2 regions of the Sphingobium sp. KCTC 72723 genome follow, and region 2 is predicted to be linked to the other one. Evidence: riboswitches for the same ligand, from Rfam matches in the RefSeq annotation. Region 2 holds a riboswitch; the other holds the start of a gene.

Region 1 (6,748 bases), 840 kb from region 2:
GTTTGTACGTCACCACGCCGACCTTCACATCGTCGCGGTCGGGCAGGCCCAGATGCTCCTTGGGCGTGACGTAGCAAAGCATCGCCGTGCCATACCAGCCGATCATGGCCGCGCCGATCCCGCTGGTGATATGGTCGTATCCCGGCGCGATATCCGTCGTGAGCGGACCCAGCGTATAGAAAGGCGCTTCGCCACAAGCCTCCAGCTGCTTTTCCATATTCTGCTTGATCTTGTGCATCGGAACATGGCCCGGCCCTTCGATCATCACCTGCACATCCTGCGCCCAGGCGCGCTTAGTCAGTTCGCCCAGCGTGTAGAGTTCGCTGAACTGCGCTTCGTCATTGGCGTCGGCGATGGAACCGGGGCGCAACCCGTCGCCAAGGCTATAGGCAATGTCATATGCTTTGCAGATCTCGGTGATCTCGTCGAAATGTTCGTAGAGGAACGATTCCTTGTGATGCGACAGGCACCATTTCGCCATGATGGAGCCACCGCGCGACACGATACCCGTGACGCGCTTCGCCGTCATCGGGATATAGGCCAGCCGCACGCCCGCATGGATGGTGAAATAATCCACGCCGTGTTCGGCCTGCTCGATCAGTGTGTCGCGGAATATCTCCCACGTCAGATCCTCGGCCACGCCGCCGACCTTTTCCAGCGCCTGATAGATCGGCACGGTGCCGATCGGCACGGGCGAATTGCGGATGATCCATTCGCGCGTGTCATGGATGTTGCGCCCGGTGGACAGGTCCATCACCGTGTCCGCGCCCCAGCGGATCGACCAGACCAGCTTGTCGACTTCGGCGGCCACGTCCGATGCGACGGCGCTATTGCCGATATTGGCGTTGATCTTGACCAGGAAATTGCGGCCGATCGCCATCGGTTCGGATTCGGGATGGTTGATGTTCGACGGGATGATCGCCCGGCCCCGCGCCACTTCGTCGCGGACAAATTCGGGCGTCACATAATCGGGGATTTCCGCGCCCCAATCCTGCCCGTCGCGCACATATTCGGCCAGTCGCGCCCGGCCCAGATTCTCCCGCTCGGCGACATATTCCATTTCGGGCGTGATGATGCCGCGACGGGCATAATGCATCTGGCTGACATTCGCGCCCGGCTTCGCGCGCAGCGGGCGGCGCGCGCCCAGCGGGAATTGCGCTACCCCGGAGCCTTTGTTGCCGCCCTGCGCTGCCGCTTGGGCGGTACGATCCAGGCGGCTTCCCGCCAGGAACCCATTATCCTCCGGCTTCACCGCCCGCGCGTCATATTCTTCCACATCGCCGCGCCCGATGATCCAGTCGCGGCGCAGCGTGGGCAGGCCTGCGCGAATGTCGATCTGCGCGGCCGGATCGGTATAGGGACCGGACGTGTCATATACGCGCACCGGCGCTTCGCCGCTGCCCGGCTCCAGCGTGATTTCGCGCATCGCGACCTTCAATGGGCCGACATGAATCTTGCGCGATCCGCGAATGGGACCAGTGGTGACGCCGATTTCGGTGCGGGCGGGAATATCTGCCATTACAAGTCTCTCCTCCATGGCGAAAGAGAGAGAATGCGAGCGGCGTGAGCGCAGGCGGACCCTCCCTACGCCGGTTTTAGCCGGATCAGGTTCAACGGGTCGCAGCCACTAAGCTGCCTCTCAACCGTCTGCGGACGGTCCCCCGGGGATGCTGGACAGGGTAAGGGGTTCGCGGCATTAGTCCAGTCCATATGTTCGACCATCCCTCCCCCGATCTTTCACGGCCCGATCTTTCCACAAAGCAAGGCCGCAAGGCGTGGCGGCATGAATATCGCATGGTCGCGGTGCGCCCGCGCCGCTGGGGTTTGTGGCTGCTGACGGCGGGCTTCCTGTTGCTGCTGTCGCCATCGGCCTTTGGCCTGCATAGCATCATGGGCTGGTCGCCCAGCCTGATCGGCATGGCGTTGATGGTCGCGGCAACCCCGTTGCTGATCGCGGGGGCGGTGCTGCGGCGGCGCTACCGGCGGGGTCGGCTGGCAAAGCCCTAGAAACTGCACGGACGCGCGATTGACTGTTGCATTGCAACAAGCGGTAGCGTTTGATCGCAGTCATGCTCAAAGCCGCGCTCCATCACCTCACCGCCTATCGCTACAACCGCCCGATCCGCCTGGGGCCACAGGTCATCCGCCTGCGCCCGGCACCGCATAGCCGGACCAAAGTCCCCAATTATGCGCTGAAGATCGAACCGGCGAACCATTTCCTGAACTGGCAGCAGGATCCGCATGGCAACTGGCTGGCGCGCGTGGTGTTTCCCGATCCGGTCGATCATTTCCGTATTCAGGTCGATCTGCTGGCCGATCTGGACATCATCAACCCGTTCGATTTCTTCGTGGAACCCTATGCGGAGACTTATCCCTTCGCCTATGACGATCAGCTGAAGACCGATCTGGCCGCCTATTTCGACATCGAACCGCAAGGGACGATGTTCGACGCGATGGTCGCGCAATATGATGGCTTTACCAGCCGCACCGTGGATTTCCTGGTCGAAGTGAACCGCCGCCTGCAACAACAGGTCGGCTATGTCATCCGCATGGAAGCGGGCGTGCAGACGCCGGAGGAGACGCTGGAAATCGGCACCGGGTCGTGCCGCGATTCGGCCTGGCTGCTGGTGCAGTTGCTGCGGCGGCTGGGCTTTGCCGCGCGCTTCGTGTCGGGATATTCGATTCAGCTGGTCGCCGACGTCGAACCGATCGAGGGGCCAAAGGGCGTGACGCAGGACGTGGTGGACCTCCACGCCTGGGCCGAAGCCTATGTGCCGGGTGCGGGCTGGGTAGCGCTGGACGCGACCAGCGGCATGTTTGCGGGCGAAGGCCATATTCCGCTCTGCGCGACGCCCCACTACAAGTCCGCCGCGCCGATCAGCGGCATGGCCGAACCTGCCGAAGTCGATTTCGAATTTGCCATGAATGTCAGCCGCATCGCCGAAGCGGTGCGGATCACCAAGCCGTTCACCGACACGCGATGGGACGCGGTGATGGCGCTCGGCGCAAAGGTCGACGCCGATCTGGCGGCACAGGATATGCGCCTGACCATCGGCGGTGAACCGACCTTCGTGGCGGAATGCGGCGGCGACGCGGAAGAATGGAATGGCGATGCGGTCGGCCCAACCAAGGCGGCCTATGCCGACCGGCTGATCCGCAAGCTGCGCGCCACCTTCGCGCCGGGCGGCCTGCTGCATCACGGGCAGGGCAAATGGTATCCGGGCGAAAGCCTGCCGCGCTGGGCCTATGCCGTCTATTGGCGCACCGATGGCGCGCCGATCTGGCGCGACGACAGCCTGATCGCGCCCGACGATGCGCCCGACGGCGCGCGGACGGTGACTCCCGACGACGCCCGCGCTTTCCTTGGCCATATGGCCGGGAATATGGGCTTTTCCGACGAATATACCCATGCGGTCTATGAAGATCCGGCGGTATGGTCGCTCAAGGAAGCCGACCTGCCGGTCAACGCCACGACGGACGATCCCAAGATCAGCGATCCCGAAGCGCGCGCGCGCATGGTCAAGACGTTCGAGCGTGGCCTCGACCAGCCGGTTGGCTATGTCCTGCCGGTGCAGCGCTGGCAGAGCCAGGTCGCCAAGCCCCGCTGGCAAAGCGAAATCTGGCAGTTGCGGCGTGGCAAGCTGTTCGCGGTGCCGGGCGATTCGGCGCTGGGCTATCGCCTGCCGCTGGGGTCGCTGCCCTATGTGCCGCCGTCCGATTACCCCTATATCCACCCCCGCGACACCAGCGAGCCGCGCGAGCCGCTGGCCGATTTCCGCGCGCAGGTGGTGAGCCAAGCCAGCGTCGAGGAAGTGCGCGCGCAACAGTCGCAGCGAGTCGCCGGGCCGGAAGGCGGCGCAGCGGCGCAGGAACGAGTCGAACAGGTCATTATCGAAGGAGCGGTGCGCACCGCCGTGACGGTCGAACCGCGCGGCCATTATCTGTCGGTATTCCTGCCCCCGGTGCAGGCGCTGGAAGATTATCTGGAACTGATCGCGGAGGTTGAGGCCGCCGCCGAAGCGCTGCACATCCCCGTGCGGATCGAGGGCTATTCGCCCCCGCCCGACCCGCGCATCGCCGTGCTGAAAGCCACGCCCGACCCCGGCGTGATCGAAGTCAACGTCCACCCCGCCGCCAGCTGGGACGAGACGGTGTCGATCACCGAACAGCTTTACGCTCATGCTCGCGAGTGCCAGCTAACCGCCGACAAATTCATGGTCGATGGCCGGTCGGTCGGCACCGGCGGGGGCAATCATATCGTGCTGGGCGGGCCGACATTGACCGATTCGCCCTTCATCCGGCGGCCCGACCTGCTCAAAAGCTTCGTTCTTTTCTGGCAGCGGCACCCCTCGCTCTCCTACCTGTTTTCGGGCCTGTGCATCGGCCCGACGAGCCAGGCACCGCGCATCGACGAAGCGCGGCACGATGGCCTGTATGAGCTGGAAATCGCGCTGGCGCAGGTGCCAAACCCGTTCGCGGGCGAAGGCGCTTCGCCTCCTCCGTGGCTGGTCGATCGGCTGTTCCGAAACCTGCTGGTCGATGTGACGGGCAACACCCACCGCACCGAAATCTGCATCGACAAGATGTTCTCCCCCGATGGCCCGACCGGGCGGCTGGGGCTGCTGGAGTTTCGCGGGTTCGAAATGCCACCCGAAGCACGCATGAGCCTGGCGCAGCAATTGCTGATCCGCGCGCTCGCCGCATGGTTCTGGCGGCAACCGCAACAGGGCAATCTGGTGCGATGGGGGACGGCGCTGCATGACCGTTTCATGCTGCCCCATTTCGTCTGGGCCGATTTCCTCGAAATCCTGTCCGACCTGCGCGGCGCAGGCTATGATTTCGACCCCAACTGGTTCGAAGCGCAGCGCCAGTTCCGCTTCCCCATTCATGGCAGCGTGGATGCCGGTGGCGTCGGGCTGGAAATCAGCCATGCGCTCGAACCATGGAATGTGCTGGGTGAAACCGGGGCGATCGGCGGGACGGTGCGCTATGTCGACAGTTCGACCGAACGGTTGCAGGTCCGCGCCACCGGCCTGGTAGCCGGGCGGCATATCGTCAGTTGCAACGGGCGACAGGTGCCGATGACGGCAACCTCCGTCCCCGGCGAAGGCGTGGGTGGCGTGCGGTACAAGGCATGGGCGCCCGCCAATTGTATGCACCCCAATCTGCCCGCCAATGCGCCGCTGACCTTCGACGTGCTGGATAGCTGGAGCGGGCGGTCGCTGGGCGGGTGCGTCTATCATGTCGCGCATCCGGGCGGGCGTAATTACGACACGCTGCCGATCAACGGTTATGAAGCCGAAGCCCGGCGCAAGGCGCGCTTTCAGGATTATGGCCACACCCCCGGCCCGGTCGACATGCCGCCCGCCGAACGGCCAAGCGAATTTCCGATGACGCTGGACCTGCGGTTGCCGCGTCCGGGCGCGTGATGGTGGCCGACGCCCCGGCGCCATCGCTTGGCGGCGACAACTGGGCCGACGCCTATATTGCCGCTGCGCCGCGTGGCGACCTGTTCGCCGACGCCGCGCCGGACATGGCCGGGCATTGGCGCGCGATGCTGGACCGATTGTCTGTGCAGGCGCAGGGCGACCCGGCCACGCTGGCCGATCATGTCGCGCGGCAGGCCATCGACCTGGGAATGGCGTTTCGCCTGACCGGGGACGATCAGGAACGGGCATGGCCGCTCGGCCCGGTGCCGTTGCTGATCGGTGCGGACGAATGGACGCATATCGAACGCGGCCTGACCCAGCGCGCCGAACTGCTGGAACAGGTGATCGCCAACATCTATGGCACCGGATCACTGGTCAGCGACGGCAATCTGCCGCCCGGCGTCATCACCGGCAGCCCGCATTATTGGCGCGTGATGACCGGCACGCCGCCACCGCGCGGCCATCACCTGCATTTCTACGCCGCTGATATCGGGCGCGGACCCAATGGCGAATGGCGCGTGCTGGCCGACCGTGTGCGCACCCCGGTCGGCATGGGCTATGCGCTGGAAAATCGGCTGGCCCTGTCGCGCGCTACCGGCGATTTGCTGGGCGCGCTGAACAGTCGCCGCCTCGCGCCTTTCTTTGCGCAGTTGCGGCGTGGCCTCGCGGCCGATTGCGAACGGTCGGACCCGCGCATCGGCCTGCTGACGCCGGGCCGCTTCAACCAAAGCTATGCCGAACAGGCGCATCTGGCCCGCTATCTGGGCCTGTTGCTGGTCGAAGGCGACGACCTGATCGTCACCGACGGGCAATTGTTCGTCCGCACGATACAGGGGCTGAAACGCATCGACGGGCTGTGGCGGTGGATGGACAGCCGCTTCATCGACCCGCTCGCCTTCGACCGCGAATCGCGCATCGGCGTGCCTGACCTGTTCGACGCCTGCGCCAATGGCGGGCTGGTGGTGGGCAACTGGCCCGGCGCAGGGGTCATCGAATCGCGCGCCTTTGCCGCTTTCCTGCCGCAACTGAGTAAGGCGGTGCTGGGCGCGGACCTGATCCTGCCCAATATCGCGACATGGTGGTGCGGGCAGGGCAAGGAACGCGACCATGTTCTGGGACGGCTGGACAGCCTGCTGATCGGATCGGCGTTCGACCGCGATGTCGCGGGCCTGCCCGACGCGCGCTTCACGGCGGGTTCCGCGCTCGACACGACCCGGCGCGCGGCATTGATCGACGCGATGACGCGGCGGCCAATGGACTATGTGGGGCAGGAAGTGGTGAAATTGTCCACCACGCCTGCCATCGTCGATGGACGGCTG
Region 2 (6,748 bases):
GCGGCTTGATCGCGCAGCCCACTTCCCAATAAACCCAGAAACACGGCAGGATAGCCGCGATCAATTCCTCATAGCTGCGCGTGGCCGCCAGGCTAGCAAGATAGCTGGTATAGCCAAGGCAGGCGGGCGTCGGTTCGGCTGCTGCTGCCATCTCCGCGTTGACGCCGAACTGCGCGAAAAATGCCTGATGCAGCCCTTCTTCCACGATGACAGCAACCTTGGCCCCGTCGGAAAATTCCAGCCGCCCCGCCGCCGTGGGCGCCCGCGCCGCCGCAATCGCCAGCACCCGCGCATATTCGGCCAGATACAGGCTGTCCTGCACGATATAATGCTGGAAACTTGGCCTCGGCAATGTCCCGCGCGCCAATTCGTCCAGAAAAGGATGCCCCAAAATCGCCTGCCGCAACGGCGCGACCTCCGCCCAGATATCGTCGCAAAAGCCCATCGTCTGTTCCCTTGCTTTTAGAAGCGCACCCGCGCACTCGCGCCATATTGGCGGCCACTGTTGATGGTGAAACTGTCGAACGGCCCGTTGGGACCAAGGCCCAGCAACAGCGGCAATTGCTGCTGCCCGAACGCCGAAATCGCCCAGCGTTTGTCGAGCAGATTCTTCGCCCAGATGTCGAACGTCCACGCCCCGTGGCTCATGCCCGCGCGCCCGTCCACCGACGCATAGCCGGGCGAATGGAGGATATTGTCGATCTCGAAATCCACCCGCGACACATATGCGACGCTCAACCGCGCATCCACCATCGCCGGTCCCGCTGCGCCCTGCCAGCCGATGCCGCCATTGACGGTCCAGTCGGGCGCATTGGGCGTGCGCTGTCCGCTCATGTCCAGCACCGCCGGTTCGCCCGGCTCCGGCGTCGGATTGGGGGTCAGGTATCGCCCCGTCCGGCTATGCGTCCACGCCAGCCCGCCATCGACGCTGAACCCCGCGCCCAATGCCGCCTGCGCCGAAGCCTCGATGCCATGGACATCGACCTGCGGCACCGACAGCACTACCGAATTGCCCAGAAACACCGTGTTCTGGAAATTCTGATAATCGGTCACGAAACCCGCGATCGACAGCCGCACCCGGCCATCGGCGCTCTGTCCCTTCACGCCTGCTTCGACCGATCGGGTCGTTTCAGCCGGGAACACTGCCTGCCAAACGTCCGCCGCGCCGGGCAGGGGGTTGAACCCGCCCGCCTTGAACCCGATTGCGCCGGTGACATAGGCTGTGATCCTGTCGGAAGGACGCCATGCAAGCGACAGTTTCGGCTGCCATTTCTCGAACGTCCGCGCCCGCTGCGCTACGATCGTGCTGCTGGCGGCGCCGACCGTATCCTCGCGCCGCCGGTCGCTGTCATAGCGCAGCGCGCCGGTCACCTCGACCTGCGGCGCAATGTCATAGCTCGCCTGCGCAAACACGCCGATCTGGCTCGACCGGGTTTCCGCGCGCAACGCTTCGCCGCCGAACAGCAAAGGCCCGAAATCGTCGGTCCGGTCGCGTTCCAGCCGCTGGAAAAACAGCCCGACATGCCAGCGCAGCGGCCCTTCACCACGCGATGTCAGCCGCGCTTCGCTCGTCCACGCCTTTATATCAACGGGTTGGGCGATAGGCTGAATACCATTCGGGAACAACGCCACACCGAACAACGTCACGGGCGTGTCGTTGCGGAAATCCAGTTCCTCGACGAAATCCTTGTGATAATCGTCATAGCCGCCAGTCCATGTGAGCATCAGGGCATCGCCCATTTCCTGCTCCCATGTCGCCTGCGCGCCCCACCAGGTCCGCGACGCGCGCCCCTCGAAATCGCCGAACGGGTTGGTCAGTGCCTTGCCCGACAGCTTGCCGCCATAAAGGCCCGTGACATTGCCCGACGAGATATAGGCCGCGCCGCCTTCCTCATTGGCCCAGCCCAGCCGGAATTTCAGCGTCGATCCTTCGGCCAGCGCCACCTTCGCCTTCAACCGCAGGTTGCGGCTGATGCTGCCATCGACCTTCTTGTCCAGAAACGTGTTGCGAATGAAGCCGTCGCTGTTGCGATAGGAGCCTGCCAGCCGCAACTGGACCTGATCGGACACCGGCGCATTGACCACGCCATCGGCGGTCCATGTCAGCCCGTTGCCGATCCCCACCGCCGCTTCGCCGCCCCAGTCCGGCCCCGGATCATTGGTCGCCATGGCAATTGCCCCGCCCGACGCCGAACGGCCGAACAGCGCGCCCTGCGGTCCCTTCAAAATCTCCACCCGCGCCACATCATAGGGGCGCAGCGTGAACAGCTCGGAATCCGCCAGCGCCAGCCCGTCGACGATGTAAGCGATCGAAGGCGACTGGTTGCGATTGGTCGAAACGCCGCGCACCGAAATCAGGTTGGTGCCGGGATCCTGATCGTTGATGATGAAGATGCCCGGCGTCGCGGCAATGAAATCGTCGATCGTGGTCAGCCGTCGCGCGGCGATGGCGGCGGGACCATAGACGGCGATCGTGTCCGGCACGCGAATTTCCGCTTCCGCGCGCCCCCGTGCGGTCACGATGATGGGGTCCGCCTCTGCGGCGACGGCCACGGTGGAAAATGCAAACAAGCAGGCAGGCGCAATGATGGCGTAACGACGCATGGTCCCTATTCCTCCGCCGGTGTGAGCCGGATCAGGTTCGCGGGTTTGCGCAGTGAAGCGCCCCTTGCGCCCGCTCCGCCTCTCAGCCCCGGCAGCGCCGGGACACCCCGTGGGTGAAAACTGGCGCTGCGCCTATGGCGTCGGGGGCTTCACGTCAATGCTTGCGTCATTCAGCGCGGGGCCATGCCGCCGATCAATATCGCCACAAGCGCATCGGCCACCTGCGCCGGGGTCATCGGCCCGTCGGGATCATGCCAGCGCGCGGGCCAGTTCAGCGCCCCCGCCAGCGCAAATGACGCAAAGCGCACATCGACCGGGGCGATCGAGCCATCATCCACCCCATCCTGAATCATCGCCCGGACGGCGAGATCAATCTCCCGCTTGCGCGCGCGAAAGCGGATGGCGCTGTCCATCGACAGCACTTCTTCATTGGTGCGAATGACGCAGCGGCCAAAATCGTCCATGTTGATCTGCGCATAGCGGCACAGGAAATAGCGCAGCCGGTCCAGCCCATCCCCCGGCTGCGCCCGCGCGCCATCCGCCGCCTCGCCCAGCATTTCCAGCCCGCGATTGACACATTCGACGAGCACCTGCTCCTTGTTGCCCAGATAATGATAGATGGTCGGCTTGCTCACGCCCAGGCTGGCGGCAACATCGTCCAGCGACGACGCATGATAGCCGCGCGCATTGAACATCCGCACCGCCGCCCGCAACACGGCCTCGCGCTTCTCCTCCCGATCGCGCGCCCGGTCCTCGCGCGATCGGAAGGGGGAGGGGGTGTCGGTTGCGGGGTGGGCGGGCATAAAATCCTTACGTCTGGTCGGCGTCTTTCCCACATCCTCCCCTGCAAGGGGAGGGGGACCGCGCCTGAAAGGCGTGGTGGAGGGGTGTCGCCCTCTCGATAGCTTGACACCCCTCCGTCAGGGCTGCGCCCTGCCACCTCCCCCACCGGGGGAGGATGTGGAGTAGCAGTTAGTCTTGACAAGAAACCCGGCGATAATCAATATACCCGTGAGTAAACAAAAGACGGATGCGTTTCATGCTGACCGAAATCCAGACGGCCATCCGCGACACCGTGCGCGATTTCGCGCAGGACGCCATTCGCCCGCACAGCGTCCGCTTCGAATCCGAAGGCGGCTACCCGCCCGAATTATTCCAGCAGATGGCGGGCCTTGGCCTGTGGGGCATGACCGCGCCGGAACGCTTTGGCGGGGCGGAAGCCGACGCTGTGTCCTATGCGCTGGCGCTGATCGAACTGGCGGCGGCGGACGGCGCGCTCTCCACCATCGTGTCGATCCAGAACAGCATCCTCGTCTCCGGCCTGCTCAAGGATGGCAGCGACGCGCAACAGGCACGCTTCCTCCCCGACCTGATCGGTGGCCGCACCATCGGTGCCTTCGCCCTGACCGAAGCCGATGCGGGGTCGGACGCTTCGGCCGTCCGCACCCGCGCGGTCAAGGTCGATGGCGGATGGCGCATCACCGGGGCCAAGCAATTCATCACGTCGGGCAAGATCGCCGGCGTCGTCATGATCGTCGCCGTGACGGACCCGGAAGCGGGCAAGAAAGGCCTGTCGGTCTTCATCGTCCCCACCGACCGTCCGGGGTTCATCGTGGACAAGATCGAACATAAATTGGGGCAGGGCGCGTCGGATACCTGCGCGCTGCGCTTCGATGATATGTTCGTCGAGGACGACCTGCTGATCGGCCAGCCGGGGCAGGGCTACCGCATCGCGCTCGCCAATCTGGAAACCGGCCGCATCGGCATCGCCGCGCAATGCGTCGGCATGGCGCAGGCCGCGCTCGACATCGCCATTGCCTATGCCAGGGACCGCAAGAGCTTCGGCAAGCCGATCATCGAGCATCAGGCAGTGGGCTTCCGCCTCGCCGACCTCGCCACCCGTCTGGAAGCGGCGCGCCAGCTGGTGCTGAACGCCGCGCGGGTCAAGGATGCGGGCCAGCCCTGCCTGACCGAAGCGTCCATGGCCAAGCTGTTCGCGTCCGAAGCCGCCGAACAGATCGTGTCGGGCGCGCTCCAGACACTGGGCGGCTATGGCTATCTGGAAGAATATGGCGTCGCCAAAATCTACCGCGATGTGCGCGTGTGCCAGATTTACGAAGGCACGTCGGACATCCAGCGCATGGTCATCGCGCGCAGTCTTTGAAAGGAATCACTATGCAAGACGATCCGGTCATCATCGCCAGCTATGCCCGCACCCCCATGGGCGGTTTTCAGGGCGCACTCTCCGCGCTCAAGGCGACGGAGTTGGGCGCAGCAGCGGTCAAGGCCGCCGTCGAACGGGCAGGCGTCTCGCCTGACGCCATCGACCGCATCTATATGGGCTGCGTCCTGCCCGCTGGCCTGGGACAGGCACCTGCGCGCCAGGCGGCGCTGGGCGCGGGCCTCGGCCTCAACACCGAAGCCACCACCGTCAACAAAATGTGCGGATCGGGGATGCAGGCCGCGATCATGGCGCATGAAGCGCTGGCCTCCGGCGCAGTCGATATCGTCATTGCAGGCGGCATGGAAAGCATGACCAACGCCCCCTACGCCCTGCCCAAGCATCGTAGCGGCGCGCGCATCGGCCATGACCGTATCATCGACACGATGATGATGGACGGGCTGGAGGACGCCTATGAACCGGGCAAGGCGATGGGCGTGTTCGCCGAAGAAGCCGTGCGCGATTATCAGTTCACCCGGCAGGATCAGGATGATTACGCCATCCGCTCGCTCGACCGCGCCAATGCCGCGATCGCCAGCGGCGCTTTCGTCCGCGAAATCACCCCCGTCACGGTCAAGGGCCGGGGCGGCGACACGGTGATCGACACCGATGAACAACCGGGCAAGGCACGGCCGGACAAGATTCCCGGCCTTAAGCCCGCCTTCGTCAAGGACGGCACGATCACGGCGGCCAACGCCTCCTCCATTTCCGACGGTGCCGCCGCATTGGTGATGACGCGGCAAAGCGTCGCGGAACGTCAGGGCATGAAGATCGTCGCCCGCGTGGTCGCGACATCGGGCCACGCCCACGAACCTTCCAAATTCACCACCGCCCCGGTCCCGGCGATGCGAAAACTGCTGGAAAAGGCAGGCTGGTCGGTCGATGACGTTGATCTATTCGAAGTCAACGAAGCCTTTGCCGTCGTCGCGATGATCGCGGCAAAGGAGCTGGGCATCCCGGCGGACAGGCTCAACGTCAATGGCGGTGCCACGGCATTGGGTCACCCGATTGGTGCGTCCGGCGCACGAATTGTCGCGACACTTATCGGCGCGCTGGAAACGCGCGGGCTGAAACGCGGCGTGGCCAGCCTGTGCATCGGCGGCGGCGAAGCGACGGCGATGGCGATAGAACTGGTCTGAACGAATAGGAAATATAGTCCATGAATATCAATGGTTTATCAGCCATCGTTACCGGCGGTGCTTCGGGCCTTGGCAAGGCGACGGCCGCCATGTTGGCGGCGCAGGGCGCCAAAGTCACCATCTTCGATTTGAATGAAGAAGCGGGGCAGGCGGCTGCAAAAGCGCTCGGCATTGTCCATGTCGCTGTCAATGTTGCGGACGATGCCAGCGTAACCGCCGGTCTGGACGCTGCGGAATCCGCCCATGGCGTCGCCCGCATCCTCGTCAACTGCGCGGGCATCGCGCCAGCGGTCAAGACCGTGGGCAAGGAAAACGCCCCCCATCCGCTCGACACCTTCGCCAAGACGGTCACGGTCAACCTGATCGGCACTTTCAACGTCATTTCCAAATTCGCCGCCCGCCTCGCTGGCGCGGAAGAGATTGAGGGCGAACGCGGCGTCATCGTCAACACCGCCTCGGTCGCGGCCTATGATGGCCAGATCGGGCAGGCTGCCTATGCCGCGTCGAAGGGCGGCGTCGTCGGCATGACCCTGCCGATCGCGCGCGACCTGGCCCAACACAAGATCCGCGTCATGACGATCGCGCCGGGCATCTTCCTGACCCCCATGCTCGAAGCCTTCCCCCAGCATGTGCAGGATGCCCTGGGCGCGATGGTCCCGCACCCCAGCCGCCTCGGCAAGCCTGCCGAATATGCGCAACTGGTCGAATCCATCGTCCGCAATCCCATGCTGAATGGCAACGTCATCCGCCTCGACGGCGCGATCCGCATGGCCCCGCGCTGATG

The links. A riboswitch is a leader RNA that binds a small molecule or an ion and turns the genes downstream of it on or off. The one in region 2 is predicted to bind thiamine pyrophosphate.
Region 1: another riboswitch for thiamine pyrophosphate. It lies ahead of thiC (phosphomethylpyrimidine synthase ThiC); the one in region 2 lies ahead of SPBM01_RS15760 (TonB-dependent receptor).

Annotation. Positions count from the first base shown of each region.
Region 1 covers NZ_CP060388.1:4,064,413-4,071,160, forward strand. The annotation lists gene thiC (phosphomethylpyrimidine synthase ThiC) at 1-1,519, opposite strand, end outside; TPP riboswitch at 1,565-1,674, opposite strand; gene SPBM01_RS19690 (hypothetical protein) at 1,711-2,007, shown strand; gene SPBM01_RS19695 (DUF2126 domain-containing protein) at 2,070-5,429, shown strand; gene SPBM01_RS19700 (circularly permuted type 2 ATP-grasp protein) at 5,429-6,748, shown strand, end outside.
Region 2 covers NZ_CP060388.1:3,220,039-3,226,786, forward strand. The annotation lists gene tenA (thiaminase II) at 1-445, opposite strand, end outside; gene SPBM01_RS15760 (TonB-dependent receptor) at 463-2,604, opposite strand; TPP riboswitch at 2,596-2,724, opposite strand; gene SPBM01_RS15765 (TetR/AcrR family transcriptional regulator) at 2,775-3,407, opposite strand; gene SPBM01_RS15770 (acyl-CoA dehydrogenase family protein) at 3,644-4,768, shown strand; gene SPBM01_RS15775 (acetyl-CoA C-acyltransferase) at 4,780-5,964, shown strand; gene SPBM01_RS15780 (SDR family NAD(P)-dependent oxidoreductase) at 5,985-6,746, shown strand; gene SPBM01_RS15785 (enoyl-CoA hydratase/isomerase family protein) at 6,746-6,748, shown strand, end outside.